Regions from separate parts of the Micromonospora sp. NPDC047187 genome, predicted to be linked through region 3. Evidence: predicted binding sites of a transcription regulator. Region 3 holds the regulator's gene; each other region holds the start of a gene.
What was found. Region 3 encodes HrcA, which represses chaperone genes, less so after heat shock. Its sites were predicted from a motif close to GGTTNGCACNCTCNNNNNGAGNGTGCNAACC; they were not measured.
Positions count from the first base shown of each region.

Region 1: the regulator HrcA is predicted to act here: its motif matches at 2,435-2,465, upstream of groL (chaperonin GroEL).
Region 2: the regulator HrcA is predicted to act here: its motif matches at 2,081-2,111, upstream of groES (co-chaperone GroES).

Region 1 is NZ_JBEYUF010000007.1:263,511-270,818, forward strand. It holds gene ABZ794_RS15350 (GNAT family N-acetyltransferase) at 60-590, opposite strand; gene ABZ794_RS15355 (cold-shock protein) at 918-1,121, shown strand; gene ABZ794_RS15360 (hypothetical protein) at 1,215-2,387, shown strand; gene groL (chaperonin GroEL) at 2,660-4,282, shown strand; gene ABZ794_RS15370 (hypothetical protein) at 4,339-4,587, opposite strand; gene ABZ794_RS15375 (GNAT family N-acetyltransferase) at 4,667-5,602, opposite strand; gene ABZ794_RS15380 (S8 family serine peptidase) at 5,672-7,308, opposite strand, start outside.
Region 2 is NZ_JBEYUF010000008.1:209-7,516, forward strand. It holds gene groL (chaperonin GroEL) at 1-1,562, opposite strand, end outside; gene groES (co-chaperone GroES) at 1,633-1,947, opposite strand; gene ABZ794_RS15490 (methyltransferase domain-containing protein) at 2,207-3,403, shown strand; gene ybaK (Cys-tRNA(Pro) deacylase) at 3,429-3,908, shown strand; gene ABZ794_RS15500 (substrate-binding domain-containing protein) at 4,088-5,173, shown strand; gene ABZ794_RS15505 (ATP-binding cassette domain-containing protein) at 5,288-6,106, shown strand; gene ABZ794_RS15510 (ABC transporter permease) at 6,103-7,308, shown strand, end outside.
Region 3 is NZ_JBEYUF010000026.1:22,898-30,205, forward strand. It holds gene ABZ794_RS28630 (SDR family oxidoreductase) at 1-32, shown strand, start outside; gene ABZ794_RS28635 (hypothetical protein) at 75-746, opposite strand; gene ABZ794_RS28640 (hypothetical protein) at 891-1,115, shown strand; gene ABZ794_RS28645 (16S rRNA (uracil(1498)-N(3))-methyltransferase) at 1,182-1,916, opposite strand; gene dnaJ (molecular chaperone DnaJ) at 1,918-3,063, opposite strand; gene hrcA (heat-inducible transcriptional repressor HrcA) at 3,139-4,161, opposite strand; gene ABZ794_RS28660 (DUF4870 domain-containing protein) at 4,388-5,014, shown strand; gene hemW (radical SAM family heme chaperone HemW) at 5,082-6,305, opposite strand; gene ABZ794_RS28670 (enoyl-CoA hydratase-related protein) at 6,325-7,113, shown strand.

The DNA.
Region 1 (7,308 bases), on a different contig from region 3:
GCATCGCTGCCGGCTTTTGGGGGCAGCTCAGTGGTTCTGCCGTGGGATGGTTCTTGGTTTTAGGCGGGTCTGCGCATTTGTAGCTCGGTTAGGGCTGGGATGTTCGGGTGGGGGACTCGTACCCCGGTGTCCTTGAAGCCCAGGCGCTGGTAGGCGCGGTAGGCGCGGTCGTTGCCGACCACCACCTCCAGCAGCAGTTCCGGTCGGCCACAGGCTCGCGACCAGGCGGCCACCCCGTCGATCAGCTCGCCGAGCAGGCCACTGCCGCGCCAGGTCGGCGTGACGTACACGGCGTAGATCACGGTCAGCCCCGGCTCGTTCGGGTGGGTCGTACCACCGGCGTGCCCGACCAACCGGCCGCCCGGATCGGCGACGAACTGCGCGTTACCGACACCGGCCGAGGTGTACGCGACCCGGGCGGCGAACTCGTTGTGCGGTCGGGCCGCAGCGTCCGCCAGGGTCTCCAGGAAGGCCAACGGCGCGTCGGCCAGCATCTCCAGGCGCAGCGCCCGCATCCGGGCGGCGTCCTCCGGCCGGACCCGGCGGATCTCCGCGAGCCGCAGGGCCGGCGAGCCCATGTCGGTGGTCATGTCCGCATGCCTACCACAGGGCGGGGATGGCGTTTCGCGAGCTGGGCCCGATCGCCGTCATCTCGGGGCCGGCCCTGCGGCCCTCCCCTCCATTCGCAAATGACGCTGGCGAATCCGGTGGCTCGGGAACCCGGCCGATCAGCGCGGTCGGGACGCCCCGATGTCTGTCGGATTTGTGGCCGTGCGCCTCCGTCACTCCTCGTGTAGCGTGCGATTTCGGTCACCTGCTTCAATGGCGGTCATCGATCGCTGAGTCGGTGGTCCGGGGCGTCCGGCCGTGCCGTGCGCCGAGTCAGGCAACGCCGCGCAGAGTGAGGGAAGTGCACCGTGGCACAGGGCTCCGTGAAGTGGTTCAACGCCGAAAAGGGCTACGGCTTCATCGCCGTCGACGGCGGTCAGGACGTGTTCGTCCACTTCTCCGCGATCGAGATGGACGGTTACAAGGCGCTGGACGACGGTCAGCGGGTCGAGTTCGAGATCACCCAGGGCCAGAAGGGCCCACAGGCGGAGCACGTACGCGTCATCGGCTGAACTCCTGGCCGATCGGCCCCGTGAGTCGGGGCTGCGGCAGGGGCGCACAGCCGGGAAGATCGTGAACCGTTCCAGCCGATTTGAGGAGCGTTCATGACCGACCAGCCACCCCCGCCCACTCCGTCCTCCGGGTCGGGGGAGCCGGACCCGTCCGATCCGTCCTCGCCCGCCGGCAGCCCCGGCCCGGCCGGTCCGCCGCCCGGCTGGGGGCCGGGCATGCCCCCGGCCGGCCCGTCCTCCGGCCCCGCCGGTCCGCCGCCCGGCTGGGATCCCGCGCAGGGTTCCTGGGGTGCGGCCCCGCCACCGCAGGGCTGGGCGTTCCCGCCCACCGGGGGCTACCCGCCCGGGTCGGGTCCCTACGGCGGGCAGCCGTGGTACCCGGGGCCGCCGGTCGGCTGGTACCCGCCGGGTCACGGGTTCGACCCGAACGACGCCCTGGTCACGCCGCCCGGCGCCGGTATCGGCGGCTGGTTCAACCGGTGCGGGGGAGCGCTGCGCCGGGGCTGGCGGCAGTTGGTGCCGATCATGCTGCTCACCCAGGTGCTGCCGGCGGCGGTGCTCTCGGTGGTCTCCCTCGGGCTGGACCCGTCGGCGAAGTGGGCCGCCCAGGCCGAATCGACGTCGACCCCCGCGCTGCCGGACAATTTCGCCGCCGAACTGCTGAGCCTCCTGGTCCTGCTGGTCGGCGGCAGCGTGGTGGTCGGGTTGGTGCAGGCCGTCGGCTGGGCCGCCGGCACCTGGGTGATCACCAAGCAGGCGGCCGGTCAGCCGGCCAGCCTGGAGGCCGCGCTGCGCTACGGCCTGCGTCGGGCACTCGGGCTGTGGGGCTGGACCCTGTTGGTCAGTCTGCTCATCGGCGTCGGTGTCTGTTTTTGCGTGCTGCCGGGCATCTACCTGGCCTTCGCGCTGAGCATGGCCGGTCCGGTCTATCTCTTCGAACGGCACAACCCGATCGGTCGATCGTTCCGGATGTTCCACGACCGGCTCGGCCTGCTGCTCGGACGGGTGGCCCTGGTGGCCGCGGCGGTGATCGTCGGCACCCTGATCCCCGGTGCCCTGGAAGGAATCGGCACCTCCCCGCTCGGAACGGACCCGTTCTCCTCGGCCGGCACCGCCGCCGGGGCGGTGGTGGTGATCGGGGTCACCGCCGTGCTGGCCCTGCCGGCCCACCTCGCGCAGATGATCGGTCTGCTGGTGACGTACGCCGAGCAGCGTGCCCATGAGGCGCCGGTGAACAGCGCTGGACTGGCTGCGGAACTCGGCTGAGCGGCGGCATCGTGCTTGCACTCGGCAGGTGAGAGTGCTAAACAAGTCATTGGCACTCGCATACCGTGAGTGCCAATGGTCGGGACGGTGGGGCCAGGTTGCACCGGCGTGGAGACGCCGGGGCGGCACATGGCCGGTCGTCGCGGGCTATCCGGCCCGGCCGAAGGACGTCGTCGTCGCCAGGTGGCGACGTCCCAAGGTGCGTACACCAGGCGGCCCATCCGGGGCACACATCTCGGGTGGCCCGTGAGTGTCCAGGAGGACAACGCCGTATGGCCAAGATGATCGCGTTCGACGAAGAGGCGCGCCGCGGCCTCGAGCGGGGCATGAACCAGCTCGCCGACGCCGTAAAGGTGACCCTCGGCCCCAAGGGCCGCAACGTCGTGCTCGAGAAGAAGTGGGGTGCCCCCACCATCACCAACGATGGTGTGAGCATCGCCAAGGAGATCGAGCTCGAGGACCCGTACGAGAAGATCGGCGCTGAGCTGGTCAAGGAGGTCGCCAAGAAGACCGACGACGTTGCCGGTGACGGCACGACGACGGCGACCGTCCTGGCCCAGGCCCTGGTTCGCGAGGGCCTGCGCAACGTGGCCGCTGGCGCCAACCCGATGGCCCTGAAGCGGGGCATCGAGGCCGCGGTCCTGAGCGTCTCGGAGGAGCTGTCCAAGCTCGCCAAGGACGTCGAGACCAAGGAGCAGATCGCCTCCACCGCCTCCATCTCCGCTGGCGACAGCACCGTCGGCGAGATCATCGCCGAGGCGATGGACAAGGTCGGCAAGGAAGGCGTCATCACCGTCGAGGAGAGCAACACCTTCGGGCTGGAGCTGGAGCTCACCGAGGGTATGCGCTTCGACAAGGGCTACATCTCGGCCTACTTCATGACCGACCCGGAGCGTATGGAGGCCGTCTTCGACGACCCGTACATCCTGATCGCCAACAGCAAGATCTCGTCGGTGAAGGACCTGCTCCCGATCCTGGAGAAGGTCATGCAGTCGGGCAAGCCGCTGCTGATCATCGCCGAGGACCTGGAGGGCGAGGCCCTCGCCACCCTGGTGGTCAACAAGGTCCGTGGCACCTTCAAGTCGGTCGCCGTCAAGGCGCCGGGCTTCGGTGACCGCCGCAAGGCCATGCTGACCGACATCGCCATCCTCGCCGGTGGTCAGGTCATCAGCGAGGAGGTCGGCCTCAAGCTCGACGCCGCCAGCCTCGACATGCTGGGCCGCGCCCGCAAGGTCGTGGTGACCAAGGACGAGACCACCATCGTCGACGGTGCCGGTGACGCCGAGCAGATCCAGGGCCGGGTCAACCAGATCCGGGCCGAGATCGACAAGAGCGACTCCGACTACGACCGGGAGAAGCTGCAGGAGCGGCTGGCCAAGCTGGCCGGCGGCGTTGCGGTGATCAAGGTCGGCGCGGCCACCGAGGTCGAGCTCAAGGAGCGCAAGCACCGCATCGAGGACGCCGTTCGCAACGCGAAGGCCGCCGTCGAGGAGGGCATCGTCCCGGGTGGTGGCGTCGCGCTGGTGCAGGCCGGCAAGACCGCCTTCGACAAGCTCGACCTGGTCGGCGACGAGGCGACCGGCGCGAACATCGTCAAGGTCGCGCTGGACGCCCCGCTGCGGCAGATCGCCGTCAACGCCGGCCTTGAGGGCGGCGTCGTGGTGGAGAAGGTCCGTAACCTCGAAGCGGGTCACGGTCTGAACGCCGCCAACGGCGAGTACGTCGACCTGCTGGCCGCGGGCATCATCGACCCGGCCAAGGTGACGCGCTCGGCGCTGCAGAACGCCGCTTCCATCGCGGCGCTCTTCCTCACCACTGAGGCCGTTGTCGCGGACAAGCCGGAGAAGAACCCGGCTGCCCCGGCTGGCCCGGGTGGCGGGGACATGGACTTCTGAGTCCAGTTTCGACACCGAACGGGGCGGGCCGCTGACGCGGTCCGCCCCGTTCGTCGTCAGGTCGGTAGTGGGCGCTGGTTGCGCCGCTTCTGCGCCCGGCTGTACGGCGGAGGCAGTTTGATCGGCGCGTCCACCATCTCCTGCGGTTCCTCGGCCACCGGCGGCTCGCCGTCGGTGGTCATCTCGGCCAGTTGCTCGGCGTCGCCGTAGTCGAGCCTGTCGAACGGCAGTTGGCCGGGGAGTTCACCTACCGGTTTCCAGGTGATCGGCGGGCCGTCCTCGGTCTGGTTGTCATCCGTGGTCATGGCTGCCTCCTCTACCGAAACGGTAGGGGGCGTCGATGGGCCGATGCGGGCGAATGGATCCATGTCCTGTTTGCCCTGTTTATCCCCTGGACAGGGTTCGCCGGTACAGGAAGAAGACCCGTTCGATCCACGCCCCCGCGCTGCCCGAATAGAACGGCACCGGTCCCACCCAGCCGATCTGTGCCCGGTCCAGCCCCGCCGCCCGCTGGTCGCGCAGGCAGCGTCGCAACAGCACCCCACCGATGCCCGAGCCCTCTGCGGCCGGCGCGGTGCCCATCGGCCCGAACCAACTCGGCCGCGACGACCCGTACGCGGCGAAGCCGAGCACCTCGCCGTCCCGCTCCGCCAGGTGGCAACCGGCGTCGGCGCGTCCCACCGACCCGGCCAGCTCGCCGTCCCACGTTCCGCCGAAGGTGGACCGGGCGAACGCGATCAGCGCCGGCAGGTCCGCCGGCTCCGCCCGGCGTACCGTGACGCCCTGATCGGCCAGTCGCCGCTCCGCCGCCTCGGTGGAGCGCAGTGCCGGCGACCCGTCGTACGACAGGTCCGCTGTCATGTTCCAGGCGGTCCGGTCCTGCTGGTAGCCGAGCGCGAGGGCGGCGCAGACCGCCGGCGTGTAGCGGACGTCGATTCCCGGCCACGCGTAGTACGGCGGGTTTCCGGCCAGCAGCACCTCGGTCGCCCCGCGCTCGGCGAGCACCCGTTCGGCCCGCTGGAGCAGCGCCCGGCCGACGCCCCGACGCCGCTGATCCGCAAGGACCGCGACCAGGTCCACGTGCCCGATCCCCGGCTCGGTCGACGACACCGAACAGATCAGCACCCCCACCAGGTCCGCACCTCGGTACGCGCCCAGCCCGACCACCGGCCGGTCGGCGGTGGCCCGGGTCCAGAGCACGTCCACGATGGCAGCCGCCTCGGCGGCGTCCTCGGGCAGGTCGAGAGCCTGCTGGCAGAGCTGTACGACGCTGGTGACCAGGTCGGCGGTCAGCTCGGTGACGGTGATCTCGGCGTCCATGGTCGCCGACCCTAGATCACCGGCTGTCGGGCCGCACCCTCGGCTCAGCACCTCAGGAAGGAAACCTGCCTATTGCTGGGCGGCGCGAACGGCGGCGTAGGCGTCGACCTGGCCGGCGCCGGTGACGTTCGACGGGGCACCGCAGGCGTCGGAGGGGCTGTCGGAGCGATAGGTGGGCGTCGCCGCCGTGGCGGTGTCCCGAAGGATCTGCCGGGTCCGGGTCACGTCACCGACCAGCGCCGGGTTCGCCGACCACATCAGCGCGACCACCCCGGCCACCTGTGGGGTTGCCATCGACGTGCCGTCCAGGGCGGCGTACGTGCCGCCCGGCATGGCCGACACCACCTTCACCCCCGGTGCCAGCACGTCCGGTTTACCCGAGCCGCCCGGCGCCGGCCCGCGCGAGGAGAACTCGGCGACCCGCCGCTGGGCGTCCACTGCGCCCACTGTCAGCACGTCCGGGTACGGGGCGGGCGGATCGTCGATCGACGCGCACCAGGGGCCGGTGTTGCCGGCCGCGGCGACCACGAAGATCCCGGCGGCGTCGAGGGCGGCGGTGGCCGGCCGCAGAACGCGCTGGTCGCAACCCTCGATGGGCGGGCAGCCCCACGAGTTGGTCAGCACCTGCGGGGCGCGCTCCGGACGGCCGTCGGTGAACGGGTCGCCGCCGGCCGGGAAGGGCGCCAACATGAACTGGAGACAGTCCAGGTAGTGCGCGGGGCTGCCCAGGTTGCGGTCCAGATTGACGCAGCCCACCCACTGCGCGTCCGGCGCCACCCCGATGCCGTCCCGCCCGACCGCGCTGCCCACCGTGTGGGTGCCGTGCCCGCCCTGGTCGGTCGGGCTCCGGGTGTCGTCCCACGGGTCGTACCAGGAGTCGTCCCCACCACGGAACCCGGCTCGTAGCGCCGGATGGGCGCCGTCCACCCCCGAGTCGGAGCTGCCGACCACGATGCCCGTGCCGGTGACCCGGAGTTGGGACCACACCCGGTCGGCGCCGATCTGGCGGATGTTCCACTCCGGGCCGGTGGGCTTGGGCAGGGTGCCCCGGTTCTGCCCGGCCGGTGCCGGCAGCGGTCGCAAGCGCTGGCTGACCAGCACCCGCGCCACCTCCGGTCGGCGGGCGAGCCAGGCCCGCACCGCCGGGCCGCCGTCCACCTCGACCGCGTTGACCAGGTAGTACGACACCGGGTCGAGGCGCAGCCGGTTCAACCCCCGCAGCAGGTCGCCCTGGCTCTGCTCGGCGGTCGTCACCAGCCGCCGGTAGACCTCGGCCGCGCGAGCGTCCCGCCCGGCCCGACCCGGCGCGGCGGCCGGAAGATCGCTCAGGTCGGCCTGCGTACGCAGCACCACGAACAGCCGCTCGCCGTGCAGGCCCGGCTGGCCGGGGCCGAGGTCGACCGCCCCGACCGCCACCAGCAGCACCACGGCCGCCACCGCGGCGACCCGCCTGCTCGGGGGGCGTGCCGTCGGCCGGGCGAGCAGCACCGCGTACCCGATGGCGACCAGTACCGCGACGGCGAGCCCGACGCCGGCGGCGGCCGCCACCCAGAACGGGATGTCCCGGGTGCCGACCAGCAGCAGGCTGATCTCTTCCGGGTCGGTGAAGGCCAGCGGGCCGAGCGCGGCCAGGCCCACGAGCCAGCCGGTCGCCGCTCGGCCGGCGCGGGTGGCGGCGGCCGGATCGGAGGTGGCCGGGTCGGAGC
Region 2 (7,308 bases), on a different contig from region 3:
TCCACCACGAGGCTCTCCGTGGTGAGCAGCAGACCGGCGATCGAGGCGGCGTTGGTGACCGCGTTGCGGGTCACCTTCACCGGGTCGATGATGCCGGCCTTGACCAGGTCGACGTACTCGCCCTTGGCTGCGTCGAGGCCGTTGCCCCACTTGAGGTCGGCGACCTTCTGCGTCACGACGTAGCCGTCGTGACCGGCGTTCTGGGCGATCCAGCGCAGTGGCTCGACGAGCGCCTTGCGCACGACCGAGACGCCGACCTTCTCGTCACCGGTGAAGCCCAGGTCGTCGTCGAGCACCGAGAGGATCTGCACCAGGGCGGCGCCGCCGCCGGGCACGGTGCCCTCCTCGACCGCAGCCTTGGTCGCCGCGATGGCGTCCTCGATGCGGTGCTTGCGCTCCTTCATCTCGACCTCGGTCGCCGCGCCAGCCTTGATGACGGCGATGCCACCGGAGAGCTTCGCCAGCCGCTCGGCCAGCTTCTCCCGGTCCCAGTCGGAGTCGGAGGCCTCGATCTCCTTGCGGATCTGAGACACCCGGTCGGCGACGTCGGCCTTCTGGCCACCGCCGTCGACGATCGTGGTGTTCTCCTTGTCGACCACGACGCGCCGGGCGGTGCCGAGCACCTCCAGGCCGACCTGGTCGAGCTTGTAGCCCAGCTCCGGGGCGACCAGCTCGGCACCCGTGGAGATCGCGATGTCCTGGAGCATTGCCTTGCGCCGGTCACCGAAGCCCGGGGCCTTGACCGCGCAGACCTTGAGGGTCTTGCGCAGCGAGTTGACCACCAGGGTGGAGAGCGCCTGGCCGTCCACGTCCTCGGCGATGATCAGCAGGGGCTTGCTGTTCTGCAGGACCTTCTCCAGCAGCGGCAGCAGCTCCTCGATCGCCGAGATCTTCTGGGTGGTGACCAGGATGTACGCGTCCTCAAGGACGGACTCCTGACCCTCCAGGTCGGTGACGAAGTTCGGCGAGATGAAGCCCTTGTCGAACTGGAGACCCTCGGTCACGTCCAGCTCGGTGGTGAGCATCGAGCCTTCCTCGACGGTGATGACTCCGTCGCGGCCGACGCGCTCCATCGCCTCGGCGATCAGGTCGCCGATCGTGGAGTCCTGCGCGGAGATCGTCGCCACGTTCGCGATCGACTCCTTGCTGGTGACCTCGGCGGCACGGCCGAGCAGCGCCTCGGAGACCTTCATGGCCGCCGCGTCGATGCCCCGCTTGAGGCCGGCCGGGTTGGTCCCGGCGGTCACGTTGCGCAGACCCTCGCGAACCATCGCCTGGGCCAGCACTGTCGCGGTGGTGGTCCCGTCGCCGGCGACGTCGTTGGTCTTGGTCGCCACCTCCTTGACCAGCTGCGCGCCAAGGTTCTCGTACGGGTTGGTGAGCTCGATCTCCTTGGCGATGGTCACACCATCGTTGGTGATCGTCGGCGCACCGAATTTCTTGTCCAGGACGACGTTGCGCCCGCGCGGGCCGAGGGTGACCTTGACCGCGTCCGCGAGGGCGTTGACACCGTGCTCCAGCAGGTGCCGGGCGTCGTCCGAGAAGCTCAGGATCTTCGCCATTAATGTCCCTTCGAAGCGCCATTGCCCCGGCCCGGCGAGCCGGACCGGGGCAGTGGCACTGATCGGTTGCTTACTTCTCGATGACCGCGAGGACGTCGCGGGCGGAGAGCACCAGGTACTCCTCGCCGGCGTACTTGACCTCGGTGCCGCCGTACTTCGAGTAGAGGACGGTGTCGCCGACCTGCACGTCAACCGGAACCCGGTTGCCGTTGTCGTCGACGCGCCCCGGGCCCACAGCGAGGACAGTGCCCTCCTGCGGCTTCTCCTTGGCGGTGTCGGGGATCACGATGCCCGACGCCGTGGTGGTCTCAGCCTCGTTCGCCTGGACCACGATGCGGTCCTCGAGCGGCTTGATCGCAACCTTGGTCGCGGTAGTCACGGGCATACCCTCCTGGGGTACTGGTTTCGTTGCTGGCCAGCGGGGCTGACCAGCGTCAATCTGCCTCATGCCACCGGGCGGTGCCGTCGTCGCGGGTGCCGGTCCGCCTGGCGTGCGCACCCGGGTCGCGAGACCCGGAAGCTGGCACCCTCAGGGTGAGAGTGCTAATCGCAGGTTATTCCGTGGCTAGCACTCCGTCAAGGAGAGTGCCAGCGCGTCGCGCCCCGCCAGCCAGGATTTCCGGGTCGGCCGGGACAATGACCGGGTGGATCTCGATCAACTGGCGGCGCTGCGTACCCCTGAGGGGTCGGCCGCGCTCACTGCGGCGGCCGACCTGGCCGGCGGTGATCCACTGGTCGCGGCGTCGGCGCTGCGGGCGACCGGGGTGCCGCCGACGTTGGCCGCGGCGGCACTGACCCAGGCCGAGCTGCGTCATCGGGCGGTGGGCAAGTTCGGCCCGGCCGCCGCTGGGATGTTCCTCACCCGCCCCGGCCTGGAGCAGGCCACCCGCCGGGTGGTCGCCGACCGTCGGGCCGCCCGGTTGTACGCGGCCGGCGTGCGCACCCTGGCCGACCTGGGCTGCGGGCTCGGGGCCGACGCGCTGGCCGCCGCCCGTGCCGGCATCCGGGTGTACGGGGTGGAGGCCGACCCGGTGACCGCGGCGATGGCCGCCGCCAACGCCGACGCGGCCGGCCTGGCCGAGCTGTTCACCGTCGAGTGCGGCGACGCGACCGGGTTCGACGTGTCACGGGTCGACGGGGTCTTCTGCGACCCGGCCCGCCGCACCACCGGCACCGGGCGGCGGATCTTCGACCCGCGCGCCTACTCGCCACCGTGGGACTTCGTCACCGGGCTGGCCGAGCGGGTGCCGCGAACCGTGGTGAAGGTCGCGCCGGGCCTGGACCACGCGCTCATTCCGGCCGGCGCGGAGGCCGAGTGGGTCGGCGTGGACGGCGACCTGGTCGAGGCCGCGCTCTGGTGCGGCGAGCTGGCGGAGGTGCCCCGCCGCGCCACCCTCTATCGTCAGCGGGGCGCCGAGGCTCACCGCCACCAGCTCACCGGCTCGGGTGCCGCCGAGGCGCCGGTCGGGCCGCCGCGCCGCTACCTGTACGACCCGGACCCGGCGGTGGTGCGCGCGCACCTCGTGGCCGAGTTGGCCACCGAACTGGACGCCAACCTGGGTGATCCGAGCATCGCCTACCTCTACGCCGACCAGCCGATCCGCACCCCGTACGCGCGCTGTCTGGAGATCACCGACGTGCTGCCGTTCTCGCTCAAGCGCCTGCGGGCGCTGCTGCGCGAGCGCCGGGTGGGCCGGGTGGAGATCCTCAAGCGGGGTTCGGCGCTCACCCCGGAGCAGCTCCGGCGGGACCTGCGGCTGGCCGGTGACGCGGCGGCGAGTCTGGTGCTCACCCGGGTCGACGGCGCACCGACGGTGCTGATCGGTCGGCCGGTGGGCTAGCGCCGTCTCGACTAGCCTCGTCGCTGTGGCGGGACAGGGCACGCCGGCAACGGCACTGTTGGTCAAGCGCGGCATCCCGCATCGCACCCATCCGTACCGGGTGGCGCCGGACGCCCCGAACTACGGCGCGTTGGTGGCGGTGGCGCTCGGCGTGGCACCGGAGCGCGTGTTCAAGTCTTTGGTGACCGCTGTCGACGGCGCGCTCACAGTGGCGGTCGTTCCGGTCACCGGCGAGCTGGATCTCAAGGCGCTCGCGGCGGCGGTCGGCGGCAAGCGGGCGGGGTTGGCCGACCGGGCGGTCGCCGAGCGGGCCACCGGTTACGTGCGCGGTGGAATCAGCCCGCTCGGGCAGCGTCGACGGTTGCCCACGGTGCTGGACGAATCCGCGCTGGATCTCCCGACGATCTACGTCTCGGCTGGTCGGCGTGGTCTGCAACTCGAACTGGCCGCGGCGGATCTGGTGGCGCTGACCGACGCCCGCACCGCGCCGTTGCAGACCCACTGACGACAGTCGTTACGTCGACTCCCCCGTGGGATACCCGGGGAGTAACAGTCGCGTTGCTGAATTGTTATCGCTCCCAACAAACTATGCACCTGCGCGGTCTTGTGGAGCCGGTGTGACGCGAAATACGTTGCCGGACACAACAAAACAACACCTCCCCCACCTCCGAAAGGACCCTGCACATGCGTAAGGGGATCCTCACCATCGCCGCCGTGGGCCTGCTCACGACCGGCGGCTTGACCGCCTGTAGCGACGACTCCGGCGACAAGGCCGCCTCCGCCAAGACCCCCAAGATCGGCGTGATCCTCCCGGACAGCAAGTCCTCGGCCCGCTGGGAAACGGCGGACCGTCGGTTCCTGGAGGAGGCGTTCAAGGCCGCCGGCGTCCAGTACGACATCCAGAACGCCCAGAACGACAAGACCGCCTTCCAGACCATCGCCGACCAGATGATCACCGGCGGCGTGACCGCCCTGATGATCGTCAACCTGGACTCCGGCACCGGCAAGGCCGTGCTCGACAAGGCCAAGTCGCAGGGTGTGGCCACCATCGACTACGACCGGCTCACCCTCGGCGGCTCCGCCCAGTACTACGTCAGCTTCGACAACGAGACCGTCGGCAAGCTCCAGGGCGAGGGTCTGTCGAAGTGCCTGACCGAGAAGGGCGCCAAGAACCCCGTCGTGGCGTACCTGAACGGCTCCCCCACCGACAACAACGCCACCCTCTTCAAGGCCGGCTACGACTCGGTGCTCAAGCCGAAGTTCGACGCCAAGGAGTACGTCAAGGGCCCTGAGGACGCGGTGCCGGCGTGGGACAACGCGCAGGCCGCGACGATCTTCGAGCAGCAGCTCACCAAGGCCAACGGCAAGATCGACGGCGTGCTGGCCGCCAACGACGGTCTCGGCAACGCGGCCATCTCGATCCTCAAGAAGAACAAGCTCAACGGCAAGGTGCCGGTGACCGGGCAGGACGCCAGCACCGAGGGCCTGCAGAACATCCTCGCCGGTGACCAGTGCATGACCGTCTACAAGGCGGTCCGGGAAGAGGCCAAGGCCGCCTCCGACCTGGCCATCGCCCTCGCCAAGGGCGAGACGAAGGACACCGGCCAGACGGTCAAGGACGGCGACCGGGACGTCCCCTCGGTGCTGCTCACCCCGAAGGCCATCTACAAGGAGAGCGTCAAGGACGTCATCGCCGACGGCTACGTGACCAAGGAAGAAGTCTGCACCGCGGCGTACGCCAAGTTCTGCGCCGAAGCCGGCATCAGCTGACCGACGCCGCAGTACCCGCCGGAACGACCATCGCCGCCCGGCACGGGAGCACCCTCCCGTGCCGGGCGGCGCCCGCCGGACGGGCCCCGACCCTCCCTTAAGAAGGAGACCCCCGTGTCCGCGACCCCCCTGCTGGAACTCCGCGGGATCGACAAGAGCTTCGGTCCCGTCCAGGTGCTCCGCGACGTCGCCCTGACCGTCCACCCGGGCGAAGTGACCGCACTGGTCGGCGACAACGGCGCCGGCAAGTCGACCCTGGTGAAGTGCATCAGCGGCATCCACCCCACCGACGCCGGAGAGTTCCTGTTCAACGGTGAACCGGTGCACATCGGCAGCCCCCGCGACGCCGCCACGCTCGGCATCGAGGTCGTCTACCAGGACCTCGCGCTCTGCGACAACCTGGACATCGTGCAGAACATGTTCCTCGGCCGGGAGAAGCGCAGCGGCATCGTCCTCGACGAGCCGACAATGGAACAGCTCGCCGCCGAAACCCTGGCGGGGCTCTCCATCCGCACCGTCACCTCACTCCGCCAGCACGTGTCCAGCCTTTCCGGCGGTCAACGCCAGACCGTGGCCATCGCCAAGGCGGTGCTGTGGAACAGCAAGCTCGTCATCCTGGACGAGCCGACCGCGGCGCTCGGCGTGGCACAGACCGCCCAGGTGCTCGAACTGGTCCGCCGCCTCGCCGACAACGGCCTGGCCGTGGTGCTCATCTCGCACAACATGAACGACGTCTTCGCCGTCTCCGACCGGATCGCCGCGCTGTACCTCGGCCAGATGGTCGCCCAGGTGAAGACCACCGACATCACCCACGCCCAGGTGGTCGAGCTGATCACCGCCGGGCGCTCGGGCGGGCTCGGCCTCGCCACCGACCCGGGCAGCAACGGCGACGGCCCGCAGCCGGCCGACTCGATCTCAGGAGGCGCCCGATGACCACCACCGCCGTGCGGAAGGACGGACCCGCCGCCGTCACACCGCCGCCGACCATCGGAGGCCACTTCCGCAACTACCTCAGTCGGGTACGCGGTGGCGACGTCGGCGCGCTGCCAGCCGTACTCGGCCTGATCGTGCTCTGCACCGTCTTCGCGATCATGCGGCCGTCGTCGTTCCTGTCGGCCGGCAACTTCGCCAACCTCTTCACCCAGGGCGCGGCGGTCACGCTGATCGCGATGGGCCTGGTCTTCGTGCTGCTGCTCGGCGAGATCGACCTCTCCGCCGGCTTCGCCAGCGGCGTCTGCGCGGCGGTGCTGGCCAATGTGGTCACAGTGCTCGGCTACCCCTGGTGGGTCGCCGTGCTCGCCGCTGTCGCCACCGGTGTGGTCATCGGCAGCACGCTCGGCATGCTCGTCGCGAAGATCGGCATTCCGTCCTTCGTGGTCACCCTCGCCGGCTTCCTCGCCTTCCAGGGCGTCGTGCTGCTGCTCGTCAAGGATGGCACCAACATCGCCGTCCGCGACGACGTGCTGGTCGCCATCGCCAACCGCAACCTCGGCCCCACCTTGGGCTGGGCGCTGACCGCCCTCGCGGTCATCGGCTACGCGGCGGTGCAACTGCTGCGCCACCGCACCCGGGTGGCCCGCGGCCTGATCACCGACCCGCTCGCGGTGGTGGCGCTGCGGATCGGCGGGCTCGCCGTCATCCTCGGCACCGCTGTGTACGTGCTCAACCTCGAGCGCAGCCGCAACGTCCTCATCGTCTCGCTCAAGGGTGTGCCGATCGTGGTGCCGATCATCGCGGTGCTGCTGATCATCTGGACCTTCGTGCTCCAACGCACCAGCTACGGCCGGCACATCTACGCCGTGGGCGGCAACCGCGAAGCGGCCCGCCGGGCCGGCATCGGAGTCGACCGGATCCGAATCTCCGTCTTCGTGATCTGCTCCTCGATGGCCGCCATCGGTGGCATCGTGGCGGCCAGCCGGGCCAACTCGGTCGACCCGAACACCGGGGGCAGTAACGTACTGCTCTACGCGGTCGGCGCGGCGGTGATCGGCGGCACCAGCCTCTTCGGTGGCAAGGGCCGCGTCCTCGACGCCGTACTCGGCGGCGCGGTGGTCGCGGTCATCGAAAACGGAATGGGCCTGATGGGGTACACCTCGGGAGTCAAGTACGTGGTCACCGGCGTCGTGCTGCTGCTC
Region 3 (7,308 bases):
ACCTCAACGGGGCGTCCTACCTGCGCAGCTGACCCGACAACGCGAAGCGGGTGACAGTGACGTGGTAGGCGTGCCTACCTGTAGATGAGGATGGCCAGGAAGACCGCCACAGCAACAACTGCGGCGATCGAGGCTGCAAACCGGAACCTTGATTTGTTTCGACGGGCCATCGCCCGCAGCGTCATCTCCTTTTCCAGCCTCGCTCTCGCCGCTGCACGTTGCTGTTCACGACCAGTAATTTGGCTCCAGCGGTCATGGCTTTGCACCCGAGTCGGTGGCTCACGGTTGAGTTTGCTCCAGCGCAAACCAGAAGCGTCGGTGAAATAGACTCCGATGGCCAGATCGCCGGTCTTGGCGATCCCCGCGACGTCAACCCCTGGCACCGCCAGATAGGAGAAGCTCCCCGCGACCTCTTCCATCAGGACGTGGAGAGCGGACGGATATTTGCCTATCAACCGCTCCCTCCAGAGGAGCATGACCCGAAGGTCATAGAACGGCACGCCACTGTAATTTGCAATCGTGAAGCTTCGCACCTCATCAAGACCCCGAGGCAGGTCGTTCAACACCGGAACGATCAGCCGCGCCTGAGCTGCCTCATTGTCGCGTTGTTCTTCTCGCCGCACCTGGATCTCATGGCGAAAGAGCAGCCAGGTGGCCATTGCGGCAAGACCCGACAGCAGCAGGCCGACGACACTTCCCCACGCCTGCATCCAGTCGGTGATCTTCGGAGCCTCGGCAGCGAGCACCGCGCCAGGGTACGCGCGACCATCCACAAGGGTTGATCGATTGTCAGCCATTGGACCGTCCGCGGCGGGCTCTCGTGCGACCGCCGGCGGATCACCCGGCCGGGGAGGTGGTTGGCGGTTCGCGGGAGGGTAAGTCCCACCGACATGGCCGACCTCGCGCTGCTGGACCTCACCGCCGACTACCGGGTGGCCGATGGCCACGACGACGATCCTGTCCTGCTCCGCCCCGACGGCACCCCCGTCGAGACCTGGCGCGAGGACTACCCGTACGACGAGCGACTGGACCGCGAAGAGTACGACCGCGACAAGCGGCTGCTCCAGGCGAGGTCGGCGCACCGGACCCGCAGATCATCGGGCCGGCCGGGCTGAACCTGGGGCCGGAGGAAGAGGTGGTGCCAGCGTTTCCCCGGCCCTGAACCCAGCCAAAGCCCGCTGTCACCAGCGGCCGAGGCGGGCGGCGAGCACGCTGAGGGCCGCCACCCCGGCGGTGGAGGTGCGCAGCACGGCCGGTCCGAGGCGTACGGGTCGCCCGCCGGCCTCGGCGAAGGCGGTCAGCTCGGCCGGGGCGATGCCACCCTCCGGGCCGACCACCAGCACGATCTCTCCGGTGGAGGGCAGCTCGGCGGTGGTGAGCCGGTCTTCGGCCTCCTCGTGCAGCACGAACGCGGCGGCGGCACCGGCGATCCGACGGGCCACAGTGGCAGTGGACTCGTCCGGCGCACCGGCCACCACCGGCAGCCACGGCCGGCGGGCCTGCTTGGCCGCCTCCCGGGCGGTGGCCACCCACTTCTCCCGGGCGCGTACGCCCCGGTCGCCGCGCCACTGGGTCACCGAACGCGAGGCCGCCCAGGGCACGATCTCGTCCACCCCGACCTCGGTCATCGCCTGCACGGCCAGTTCACCCCGGTCGCCCTTGGCGATGCCCTGCACTGTCACCAGACGGGGTACGGGCGCGTCCGCGTACCCCCGGGAGGTGATGGTGACCTCCAGGCTGCCCCGGCCGACGGCCGTGACCACGGCGGCGGAGGTGCCGCCCCGGCCGTCGGCGAGCAGCAGCTCCTCGCCGACGCGCAACCGCTGCACGGTGGCGGCGTGGTGCCCCTCCGGGCCGTCCAGGGTCAGCGCGTCGCCGGTGGGCAGCGCCTCCACCAGGAACAGCGGTGCGGACACCTCAGGCGTGCCCGTTGAACGCGTCGCGCATCCGGGAGAAGAAGCCGCCCTGCTTGGACAGCTCGGCGACCTCCTCACCACGGGTCTTGGCGAAGTCGCGCAGCATCTTCTCCTGGTCCGGGTCGAGCTTGGTCGGCGTCCGCACGTCCAGGTGCACGTAGAGGTCGCCTCGGCCGGTGCCGCGCAGGTGCGGCACGCCCCGGGCGCGCAGTCGCAGCGTGCTGGCCGGCTGGGTGCCGGCCTTGACGTCGACGGTTTCTTCGCTGTCCAGCGTCTTGATGGTCAGCCGGGTGCCCAGCGCCGCCGCCGTCATCGGCACTGTGACCCGGCAGTGCAGGTCGTCGCCCTTGCGGGAGTACACGTCGTGCGGCCGCTCGTGGATCTCCACGTAGAGGTCGCCGGCGGTGCCGCCGCCGGGGCCCACCTCGCCCTGCTGGGCCAGCCGGATCCGCATGCCGTCCTCGACGCCGGCCGGGATCTTGACGGTCAGCGAACGGCGGGTCCGCACCCGGCCGTCGCCGGCGCAGGTGGGGCAGGGGTGCGGGATGGTGGTGCCGTAGCCCTGGCACACGGTGCACGGCCGGGCGGAGACCACCTGGCCGAGGAAGGTGCGCTGCACCGACTGCACCTCGCCCCGACCGCCGCACGCCTCGCAGGTCGCCAGGTGCGTGCCGGCGGCCGTGCCAGCGCCGGAGCAGGTGGTGCAGAGCACTGCGGTGTCGACGGTGATCGGAGCCTCGACGCCGAAGGCCGTCTCGTGCAGGTCGAGTTCGAGCCGCAGGATCGCGTCGGCGCCCGGGCGGGTACGCGGCCGTGGGCCACGGGCGCCACCTCCGGCACCGCCGAAGAACGCGTCCATGATGTCCTGGAAACCGACGAACGGGCCGGCGCCTCCGGGGCCACCCGGGCCGCCGGCGCCGCCGCCACCCGGGGCGAGCGGGTCGCCACCCAGGTCGACGATCTGCCGCTTACGGTCGTCCGAGAGGACCTCGTACGCGGCGTTGATGTCCTTGAACTTCTCCTGAGCCTCCGGGTCCGGATTGACGTCCGGGTGGAACTGACGCGCCAGCTTGCGGTAGGCGCGCTTGATCTCGTCGTCGGAGGCTTCCCGGCTCACACCGAGAATGCCGTAGTAGTCCCTGGCCACTGCGTTCCGTGTCCTCATGTTCGTCTCGCGTTGCGCCGGTCGGCGGCCGCAGCCGGCCGCATCGGCCCTGACCAATCAGTTCTGGGCCAGCAACTCGCCCACGTAGCGTGCCACGGCGCGTACCGTGGCGATGTTGCCGGGGTAGTCCATCCGGGTGGGCCCCAGCACCCCCAGGCCGCCCACGATGGTGGTGCCCGGGCCGTACCCGGTGCTGACCACCGAGGCGGCGCGCAGGTTGTCGAACTCGTTCTCGTCGCCGATCAGCACCCGGGTCGTGCTCGGCTCGGTCTCACCGATGAGCTTGAGCAGCACGACCTCCTCCTCCAGAGCCTCGAGGATCGGCCGCAGGGAGCCCTGGAAGTCGAGCAGGCCACCCCGGGTGAGGTTCGCGGTGCCGGCGAGCGCGATCCGCTCCTCGTGCCGCTCGACGAGCGTCTCCAGCAGGACGGTGGCGAGCGTGGTCATTGTCGGACGCAGGCCGGTCGGCGCTTCCTCGACCAGCGCCTGCACCAGCGGTGGCGTCTCGGACAGCCGGGCGTTGGCGAGCTTCTCGTTGATCAGGCGGCGCAGGTCGGTGACGTCGGCGGCGGGCACCGGCCCGGGCAGCTCCACGAGTCGCTGCTCCACCCGCCCGGTGTCGGCGATCATGACGAGCATCAGCCGGGTGGTGGAGATCGGCACCAGCTCCAGGTGACGCACCGAGGAGCGGGCCAGGCTCGGGTACTGCACGACGGCGACCTGCCGGGTCAGCTGGGCGAGCAACCGCACTGTGCGGTGCACCACGTCGTCGAGGTCGACAGCGCCGACCAGGAATCGCTCGATGGCCCGGCGCTCGGCCGGGCTGAGCGGCTTGACCCGGGACAACCGGTCGACGAAGAGGCGGTAGCCGCGGTCGGTGGGCACCCGGCCGGCACTGGTGTGCGGCTGCCGGATGTAGCCCTCCTCCTCCAGCACGGCCATGTCGTTGCGGACCGTGGCCGGGGAGACCCCGAGCTGGTGCCGCTCGACCAGCGCCTTGCTGCCGACCGGCTCCTGGGTGGAGACGTAGTCTTCGACGATGGCGCGGAGCACTGCGAGTTTCCGGTCGTCGAGACCCATCCTCCGCACCTCCTGTCGCACGTCGGCCGCCGGCGCTCTGGGCCGGCCGAGCCGTCCTGGCACTCGACTGTAACGAGTGCCAGTCTACGTCGGCGGGCCCCCCGACGCGATGATCAACGGCCACCCGTCGGTGCGGCCCACGCCACCGGCGTTGGGCCGATCGGCCCACACTGCCGGGCGGTGTCGCTCTGGTGCGGCGTTGCCACTGGCACCTACCGTGACATCCATGACTGAACCTCCTCGCCCTCCCGGGTCGGGCGACCCCGGCAACTACCCGCCGGAGCCCACCTCCCCAGGCCCGTCCCCGTCGGCCGAGCCACCCACCGCACCACTGTCCGGGGCGCCCGGCCCGGCCGGCTATCCCCCGGCCGGTGGCTATCCGCCGCCCACCGGTGACCAACCGCCGTCAGGCGGCTACCCTCCGGCAGGCGGCTACCCCCCGCCCGGGGGCTACCCACCGCCCGGCGGCTATCCGGCCGGTGGGGCCTACGGCGGCCCCGGCGGCGGCTACGCCAACAACGAGGACAAGACCTGGGCGTTGGTCGCGCACTTCGGCGGCGCTCTCGGCGCGCTGGTCAGCTTCGGTCCGCTGGGCTTCGTCGCCCCGCTGATCGCCTACCTGGCCCGCGGCCAGCAGTCGCCGACCGTCCGGGCGCACGCCCTCGCCGCCCTGAACTTCCAGATCCTCTGGTCGATCATCGCGTTCGTGCTGCTCTTCGTGAGCTGGTGCCTGCTCTTCCTGCCCAGCATCGCCGTCGTGGTGATCCAGATCCTGTTCGGGATCATCGCCGGCATCAAGGCCAACGAGGGCACCCCGTACCGCTACCCGATGACTGCCAACTTCATCAAGTGAACCGGGCCGGCCGCTCCCCCGGCCGGACCGGTTCGCCGCTGTCCCGGCCCCGGGGGCGGTGGGCCACTCAGGGCAGCAGATCGCGGACGACCGCGTCGGCGAGCAGCCGCCCGCGCAGTGTGAGCACCGCCCGGCCGGCGGCGTACTCGTCGGCGGCCAGTAGACCGCCGGCCAGCGCCCGCTCGGCGCCGGCCCGGCCGGTGGCATCGAGCACCGCCAACGGGAGGCCGCTGGCCAGCCGCAGCCGGAGCATCACGTCCTCCATGTGCGCCTCGTCGACAGTCAGCACCTCCCGGGCCAGGCCGGGAGACGCGCCGGCGGCCAACCGCTGGGCGTACGCCGAGGGGTGTTTCACGTTCCACCAGCGCACCCCACCCACGTGGCTGTGCGCCCCCGGCCCCAGCCCCCACCAGTCCGCGCCGGTCCAGTAGAGCAGGTTGTGCCGGCAGCGGGCCTCCTCGGTGCGGGCCCAGTTGGAGACCTCGTACCAGGAGAGACCGGCCGCGTCGAGCGCGGCCTCCGCGGCCAGGTAGCGGTCCGCGGCCACGTCGTCACTGGGGTACGCCAGCTCGCCGCGTCGCATCCGGGCGGCGAGCCGGGTGCCGTCCTCGACGATCAGGGCGTAGGCGCTGACGTGGTCCACCCCGGCGGCGACGACCTGCTCCAGCGAGGCGGCGAAGTCCTCGGCCCGCTCCCCCGGGGTGCCGTAGATCAGGTCCAGGTTGACGTGCTCGAACCCGGCGTCGCGCGCCTCCAGGGCGGCGGCGGTGGCCCGGCCGGCGCTGTGTTTGCGGTCCAGGATCGCCAGCACCCCCGGGGAGGCGGACTGCATGCCCAGCGAGATCCGGGTGTAGCCGGCGGCCCGCAGCAGCTTCAACGATTCCGGCGTGACCGACTCGGGGTTGGCCTCGGTGGTCACCTCGGCGTCGGCGGCCAGCCCCCAGGTGCGGTCGATGCCGTCGAGGATGCGGGCCAGGTCGTCGGCGGGGAGCAGGGTGGGCGTGCCGCCACCGACGAAGACGGTGTCGACCCGGGGCGGCGGGGTGTCGCCGAGCACCCGGGCGGCGAGCCTCAGCTCGGCCAGCACCGTGTCCGCGTACCCCTCGCGGCTGGCACCGCCGCCCAGTTCGGCGGCGGTGTAGGTGTTGAAGTCGCAGTATCCGCAGCGACTGGCGCAGAACGGCACGTGCACGTACACGCCGAAGCCGCGCGCGCCGACCGCCGCGGTGGCGGTGGCGGGCAACGATCCGTCGACGGGGACGGTCTCACCATCTGGAAGGACGCCGGGCATGGCCACTAGTGTGCCCGGCATGACCTCTCCCGACGTCCTCGTGCGGGTCGCCACGGCCCGTGGGGTGACCACCCTCACCCTGGACAGCCCGCACAACCGCAACGCGCTCTCCACCGGCCTGATGACCCAACTGCTGGCCGGGCTGGCGGACGCGGTCGCCGACGAGGCGGTCCGCGTGATCGTGCTCGACCACACCGGCCCGGTCTTCTGCTCCGGCGCGGACCTGAAGGAGACCGCCGCGGCGTACGCCAGCGGGACTGTGCCGGCCGGAATGCTGGGTGACGTGCTCGCGGCGCTGTGGGAGTGCCCGAAGCCGGTGCTGGCTCGGGTCGGCGGGCCGGCGCGGGCCGGTGGGCTGGGCCTGATCGCCGCCGCCGACCTGGCGGTCTGCGCCGACGAGGCGACGTTCGCGTTCACCGAGGTACGCATCGGGGTGATCCCGGCGGTCATCTCGGCGACAGTGCTGCCCCGGCTGCACCCCCGCGCCGCCGCCGAGCTGTACCTGACCGGCGACACCTTCGACGGTCGCCGGGCCGCCGAGATCGGCCTGGTGACGGCCTCGGTCCCGGCGGACGGGTTGGACGGCGCGGTACGGGGCTACTGCGACTCGCTGGTGCGCGGCGCGCCCGGGGCGCTGGCCGGCGCCAAGGAGCTGCTGCGCCGACCGGGTACCGCCGAGCTGCGCGCCGACCTGGCCCGACTCTCCGCCGTCTCGACCGGTTTCTTCCTCTCCGACGAGGGGCGCGAGGGGGTCACCGCGTTCCGCGAGAAGCGACCGGCGCGCTGGGTGCCCGCTCTCGACGACTGATGATCGGGGTGCCACCGTCGTTCGGCGGCGCCCCCGTCACGACAGCCCGCACCGGGAAGGGCGACAGAACGACTGGCAGGTGAGATCGCCACCGGAGCGGGAACGTCGCCAACCGGTACGCGACAGCGGAGCCGACCCCGAACCGGTCGGAGTCGGCCAGGTTGGGCCCGAACCACTCGGACGACCCGGGAAGGG